2 regions of the Faecalibacterium sp. i25-0019-C1 genome follow, and region 2 is predicted to be linked to the other one. Evidence: a T-box and tRNA genes for the amino acid it is inferred to sense, from the RefSeq annotation. Region 2 holds a T-box; the other holds one or more tRNA genes.
The links. A T-box is a leader RNA that pairs with one kind of tRNA and senses whether it is charged. The one in region 2 lies ahead of metG (methionine--tRNA ligase), so its partner is inferred to be a tRNA-Met.

Region 1: it encodes a tRNA-Met, which carries the amino acid that the T-box ahead of metG (methionine--tRNA ligase) is inferred to sense. The anticodon was not compared.

Annotation. Positions count from the first base shown of each region.
Region 1 covers NZ_AP031428.1:2,858,852-2,862,261, forward strand. The annotation lists gene ACGHUK_RS14050 (branched-chain amino acid ABC transporter permease) at 1-398, opposite strand, end outside; tRNA gene ACGHUK_RS14055 (tRNA-Glu) at 1,211-1,282, opposite strand; tRNA gene ACGHUK_RS14060 (tRNA-Met) at 1,375-1,451, opposite strand; gene serS (serine--tRNA ligase) at 1,656-2,987, opposite strand; gene ACGHUK_RS14070 (ParB/RepB/Spo0J family partition protein) at 3,074-3,410, opposite strand, start outside.
Region 2 covers NZ_AP031428.1:2,059,137-2,062,546, reverse strand. The annotation lists gene metG (methionine--tRNA ligase) at 1-1,705, opposite strand, end outside; T-box leader at 1,775-2,016, opposite strand; gene ACGHUK_RS10215 (Dabb family protein) at 2,062-2,364, opposite strand; gene ACGHUK_RS10210 (hypothetical protein) at 2,440-2,658, opposite strand; gene ACGHUK_RS10205 (hypothetical protein) at 2,668-2,979, opposite strand; gene ACGHUK_RS10200 (hypothetical protein) at 2,999-3,316, opposite strand.

The sequences.
Region 1 (3,410 bases), 800 kb from region 2:
AGCGGGATATAGGTCTGCGAATAAGGGGTAATGATCTTATAATAGGTGGAACCAAAGATGACCAGAGCGCCGTTGGTGAGCAGCAGGCCCAGACCGACGGTGAGGAACAGCAGGTTCGTAAAGCTCTTGGTCTTGAGCGAAGGGGTGATCAGAGTGGACTGGATCAGCGCGCCCAGCCCGAACATGAGCACTGCAACGATGGGAAGGGCTACATAGGGGTCCACCCCAAAGTAGGTATACAGAACATAGGTAATGTACATGCCCACCATCAACATCTCGCCGTGGCAGAAGTTGACGATGTTCATAACACCGAAAATGATGTTCTGGCCCATACCCATCAGAGAGTAGAAACCGCCCAGCAGGATCCCGTTTACCAGTGCTTGCAAAAAGACTTCCATTGACATCCTCCCGTTCTAAGCATCAGGCGATGGGAACAGATGATGCAAAAACTGCACGCTGCATCCGCCACCGGCCCGTACTCGTGATTGAAAACCGCCCTTGTGGACTCCATTTCCTCCCTTCTGCTCGTACAATTGGTATATCATCTGTATTGTAACGTAAGTGCAGCCTGTATACAAAATATTATTTCTACCAAACTTTGTCATGAATTTATATTGAAAGTGCTAGAATATTCCAGAGTTTTTGGTGTGCAAGTCAATTTTCGCAGTTAAAAATGGAGGATTGATGTCTCATTGACATAATTTTGTTACTATTTCAGGCCGGAAATTTACGAAAAATGCAGAAAAACCCGGCAGAAGAGCACCTGAACGTGTTCCCCTGCCGGGCTTTTTATCCATAAAATGGCATGTGGTATTCAAGATGAAGGCGCACCGCCGCCCTGTCCCGGGTTGTGGTTCCCTGCGTATGCTTCACGCCTTGGAGCGGCGTTCGCATCCCGCTGACCACGGCCCCAGCTTCGCTTCCCTGTACTCCCCTTTTTGTCGCTATGCGACATCTTCCCCCGACCGGGGGAAGTCTTTGCTCGCTGGCGGCGGTCAGCTCAACTGCAATTCCCGTACGGGTCAAATTAAAAATCCCCCGAGCGAATGCAGCGGCAGCAACCACGGTAGACATTCCTAGCCGTTGGGACCCGCGGGCTAACCAAAGCCCCACTGGGGCTTTGGTTGCGGTGCTGCGCACCGCCGCCCTGTTCGATTCCCGTGCGGGTCAAATTAAAAACGCCCTTGCGCAATGCGCAAAGGCGTTTTTATGACCCGTACGGGAATCGAACCCATGTTACAGCCGTGAAAGGGCCGTGTCTTAACCGCTTGACCAACGGGCCTTAGAAATACAGAGCTTCGCTAAAACCTCCGACTTCCATCGTCCACTACTGCAGACGACCGTCCCCCTAACCTTAGCGAAACTCTGTAAAAGTGGTAGCGGTAACTGGATTTGAACCGGTGACACTTCGGGTATGAACCGAATGCTCTAGCCAACTGAGCTATACCGCCACATATTGTTTGTGCACTTGAACAGTGCTCTATTATTATACCCACAGATACCCCTTTTGTCAACACATATTTTTAAAAAAATCATATTTTTTCATGTCGTCCAAAATACAAACGAAGATACGCAAAAAATCCCGCTTTCCATTGAATAGAAAACGGGATTTTTCAACCATTTATCCGAGCCTTGTGGAAAAGCCGGTCAATTCTTCAGCCCTTCTTGTGGGTGGGAACCATGACCTTCAGGCCGCCCATATACGGCTGCAGCACTTCGGGGATGGTCACGGTGCCGTCGGCCTGCAGATGGTTCTCCAGGAAGGCGATCAGCATACGCGGAGGTGCCACGCAGGTGTTGTTCAGGGTGTGGGCCAGATAGGTCTTGCCGTCCTTGCCCTTCACGCGGATGTGCAGGCGGCGTGCCTGTGCATCGCCCAGATTGGAGCAAGAGCAGACCTCGAAGTACTTCTGCTGGCGGGGGCTCCATGCTTCGATATCGCAGCTCTTCACCTTCAGATCGGCCAGGTCGCCGGAGCAGCAGTTCAGCTGACGCACCGGGATCTCCATGCTGCGGAACAGCTCCACAGAGTTCTTCCACAGCTTCTCGTACCAGTCAGCGCTCTCGTCGGGGCGGCAGACCACGATCATTTCCTGCTTCTCGAACTGATGGATACGGTAAATGCCGCGCTCCTCGATGCCGTGAGCGCCCTTTTCCTTGCGGAAGCAGGGGCTGTAGGAGGTCAGGGTCAGGGGCAGAGTGGCCTCGTCCAGAGTCTGGTCGATGAAGCGGCCGATCATGGTGTGCTCGCTGGTGCCGATCAGGTACAGGTCCTCACCCTCGATCTTGTACATCATAGCATCCATTTCCGGGAAGGACATAACACCCTGCACCACGTTGCCGTGCATCATGAAGGGAGGGATCACATAGGTGAAGCCCTTGTTGATCATAAAGTCGCGGGCATAGGCCAGCACAGCCTCGTGCAGGCGGGCGATGTTGCCCAGCAGATAGTAGAAACCGTTGCCGGCCACGCGGCCTGCAGCGTCCATATCGATGCCGTCGAAGCTCTCCATGATCTCGGTGTGGTACGGAATGGGGAAATCGGGCACCACAGGCTCACCAAAGCGCTGTGCTTCCACGTTGTAGGTATCATCCGGGCCGATGGGCACGCTGGGATCGATCATCTGCGGAATGGTGTACATGATCTCCTGAATGCGTGCGGACAGGGTCTCTTCTTCCTTTTCCAGCTCAGCCATCTTGTCGGCGTCGGCCTTGACGGCGGCATTGTTGGCATCGATCTGAGCCTGCAGCTCAGCCTTCTGTGCCTCATCGGTGCACTTCTTCAGCTGGCCGAACAGGGGGCCGTTGGCCTTGCTCAGCTTGTTGCGGGCAGCCTTGAGGGCTTCCACTTCCTTCAGGCATGCGCGGTACTTGGCATCCTTCTCGATGACCTCGTCCACCAGCGGGAGCTTTGCATCCTGAAACTTCTTCTTGATGTTTTCCTTGACAGCGTCCGGGTTTTCACGGACAAATTTGATATCAAGCATGATTGACTCTCCTTGCTCTATTTCGGTTCGCACAGAAGATCCCCTCCCCTGTGCCGTTCAAAGACGGTCGCCCGCCTTGGATCGCTTTATTCTTCGTTCTGGTACTGTCCCAGCAGGTTGGCAAAGGCCCGCAGCTGCTCGTCTGAATAGAAATGCACGGTCAGCCTGCCCTTACCGTCGTGGTAGGCCACGTTCACCTCGCTGCCCAGCACCTGCTTGAGGCTTTCTTCCACCTCCACCGGCAGAGTGCCCCGCGGCTTGGGTTCTCTGGGCTCCTTTGTGGGCTTTGCCAGCTTTTTGCACAGCGCCTCGGCCTGACGCACGTTCAGCTGGTTGTCTGCGATGATCTGCGCCGCCTGCTCCTGCAGCTCCGGTGTGGGCAGGCTCAGGATCACCTTTGCGTGGCCGATATTGATAAAGCCG
Region 2 (3,410 bases):
GCAGTTCCACCTTGCAGAAGGTGTCAAAGTCGATCTCTTCCTCGTGGGTAAAGTCCACGGTGCTCTCCTCGGCGGGGGCGGCAGCCTTCTTCTCCGCTTCAGCCTTGGCCTTGTTGGCAGCTTCGGCAGCGGCCTTGCGCTTCTCGTCCTCTTCCTTCAGGTGGGCAATTTCCTTTGCCACATCGATGCGGGGGAACAGTGCCTCGCCCTTGTGCACGGTGTAGGTCTCCTGTGCGCCGTAGGTGGTCTTGCTCAGATCCAGAGCGGATGCGTCCAGACCCAGCTGCTCCATCATCTTGGGGGCAGTGGTGGGCAGGTAGGCGTTCAGCAGGATGCCGCACACGCGCAGTGCCTCGCACAGGTGGTACAGCACGCTCTCCAGACGGGCCTTGTTGGCCTCGTCCTTGGCCAGCGCCCAGGGAGCGGTCTCGTCGATGTACTTGTTGGCGCGCTGGATGACCGCAAAGATCTCCATCAGGGCCTGCGGGATGGTCAGGCTGTCCATGTCGGCCGTGACCTTGGCGGTCAGCTCGTTGACCATGGTCTCCAGCTCGGTGTCAATGGCTTCGGTACCGGCCACATTGTGCACGGTGCCGCCGAAGTACTTCTCGCACATGGCGACGGTGCGGCTGAGCAGGTTGCCCAGATCGTTCGCCAGATCGCTGTTGATGCGGTTGATCAGAGCTTCGTTGGTGAACATGCCATCGTTGCCGAAGGGAATCTCACGCAGCAGGAAGTAGCGGATGGCATCCACGCCGTAGCGGTCGCACAGGATCACGGGGTCCACCACATTGCCCACGGACTTGGACATCTTGCCGCCGTTCATCAGCAGCCAGCCGTGGCCGAACACCCGTTTGGGCAGGGGCAGATCCAGAGCCATCAGCATGGCGGGCCACAGAATGGTGTGGAAACGCAGGATCTCCTTGCCCACCATGTGAAGGTCGGCAGGCCAGAACTTGTCGTAGTCGTGATATTTTTCGTTACCGTAGCCCAGAGCGGAGATATAGTTGCTCAGGGCATCCACCCACACATACATGGTGTGCTTGGGGTCGAAGGGCACGGGGATGCCCCACTTCACGGAGGTGCGGGACACGCAGGTGTCCTGCAGGCCCTGCTTGATGAAGGCGATCATCTCGTTCTTGCGGCTCTCAGGCTGGATGAACTGGGGGTTCTCCTCGTAGAGCTTCAGCAGGCGGTCGGCATACTTGCTGGTCTTGAAGAAGTAGGCTTCCTCGTGTGCGTCGTACACTTCGCGGCCGCAGTCCGGGCACTTGCCGTCCACCAGCTGGCTGTCGGTCCAGAAGCTCTCGCAGGGCTTGCAGTAGTGGCCGATGTACTCGCCCTTGTAGATGTCGCCCTGCTCATACAGCTTGGTGAAAATTTTCTGGCAGGACTCCATGTGGTAGTCGTCGGTGGTGCGGATGAAGCGGTCGTAGCTGACGTCCAGCAGCTTCCACAGATCCTTGACGGTGGCTACGATCTTGTCCACATACTCCTTGGGGGTCACACCGGCATCGGCAGCCTTGTCCTGAATTTTCTGGCCGTGCTCATCGGTGCCGGTCAGGAACATGACGTCATAGCCCTGCATCCGCTTGAAGCGTGCCAGTGCGTCGCAGGCGACAGTGGTATAGCTGTGGCCGATGTGCAGCTTGTCGCTGGGGTAGTAGATGGGAGTGGTGATGTAGAATGTCTTGTGCTCACTCATAGGTTGATACTCTTCCTTTCCTGATTTGGCGGGGGACGAAAAAAGCCCTCATCCTGCCGGACTGAGCCGGACAAGGACGAGAGCCTGAAACTTTCGTGGTACCACCTTGCTTCGCCGCACCCTTGCGGGCGCAGCCTTTTGCCGGGCCAAAAAGCACGGCGCAGCGCGGTAACGGGCGCACCCGTCGCAGGCTCAATTTTCACCTGCGCAGCTCCGAGACCATCTTCGGCATCGCGCGGCCTGCCCGGTTCCATCCTTCGGGCTTTCTGTCAGGCGCAGACGGTGCGTACTCTTCTCTTCACAGCCAATTTACATTGTTATGTCTATAATACGCAAAAACGGTGGGTTTGTCAACATTAAATCTCGTAATCCAGACAGAACCGTGCCTTGGTGTAGGGACGCACCTTGCCGTCGGCCACAGCCACATGGGCGGGATGGACGGAATAGCCCTTGAGGGCCTCGGCGCTTTCAAAGGTGGTGTCCAGCATCAGGTCAGCGGTGGAAGAGGGGAGACCGTTGATGTTGACATGCACTTCCACAAGGCCCGGAATTTTGCCTGCCAGACCTTCCAGCCCTTCCTTGATGCCTGCCTTGACGGCGGCTTTTTCGGCGTCGGACAGCTCGTCCTTCAGCTGCCACAGGATCACATGCTTGACCATAATAAAAAAACCTCCTGCGTTTTTTCTCATTGTAGCAGGGTGAGAAAAAATCCGCAAGAGGAAAGCTGCAAAGTATTATTGGGGTGCGAACAGCAGCACCACCAGAAGTACGGCACAGAGCACCGAAAGTCCGATGCCCTCCAGCCGGGTCAATTTAATGTACGCTTCCGTTGGTTCGGTCTGTGTATACCGTCCACGGTCATGCAGGGCAATGGCATCCTCCGGCTGCAGCGCCATAAAAATGCCGAACCCGATGCCGAAAAGTGCGGCTAAGATCGCACAGATGACTTCCATAGCAACCCCTCACTTTTTGTTTTTGTCGTCCCTGCTCAGGGCATAGCACAGATACGAGATCAGCAGGGCAACGCACAACACGAGCGCTGCCACCATCAAAATGGAGTGCAGCGGCTCGACCTTTGGCAGAAAAATGTTGACCAGCAAGAACGCGCCGCCGATGGTCGAAGCAATGCCGTAAAATTTGCGGAAGTGTTTCTTTTCGTCCTCGGTGCTCCAACCGGTGCCGGTGCCATTGTACAGATCCCGGATGCCGCGGTACAAAAACAGCACACCCAGCGCGGCGTTCAGCCAATCCCAGCCCGAAAGATTCAAATTCATAGTGGCCCCTTTCCGGCTGTCAATCCGCACTATGGTTCCAGCTTTCGTAAGCGACAAGATAAAGAAGGTCTCCCACAATGGCGATGCCGAAGATGATACGGTAGAGCAGCGATGTAACAGGTGTGAAGGCTAAGATCAGAAAGGCGATGCTGTTGAGCATGTAAAACACGCCGTTCTTTTTCTGCCAGAAGGCGCGGTACTCCGGGTCACGATTATACTGGTTGAACGGCAGATTGATGAACGGGTCTTTGCCTTGAAGATCCCGAATGCCGGAGATGAACCAGATAACGGTCAGCACAAGGTTGAACAGAGTGGAAACCGAAACGAACGACTCCATGAAATGAACCTCCCATCTTTTTCCACAGTATACCACAGAAAAGTGCAAAAACACAAGGACGGTATTCAACCGCGCAGCATAAAATTTGCACAAA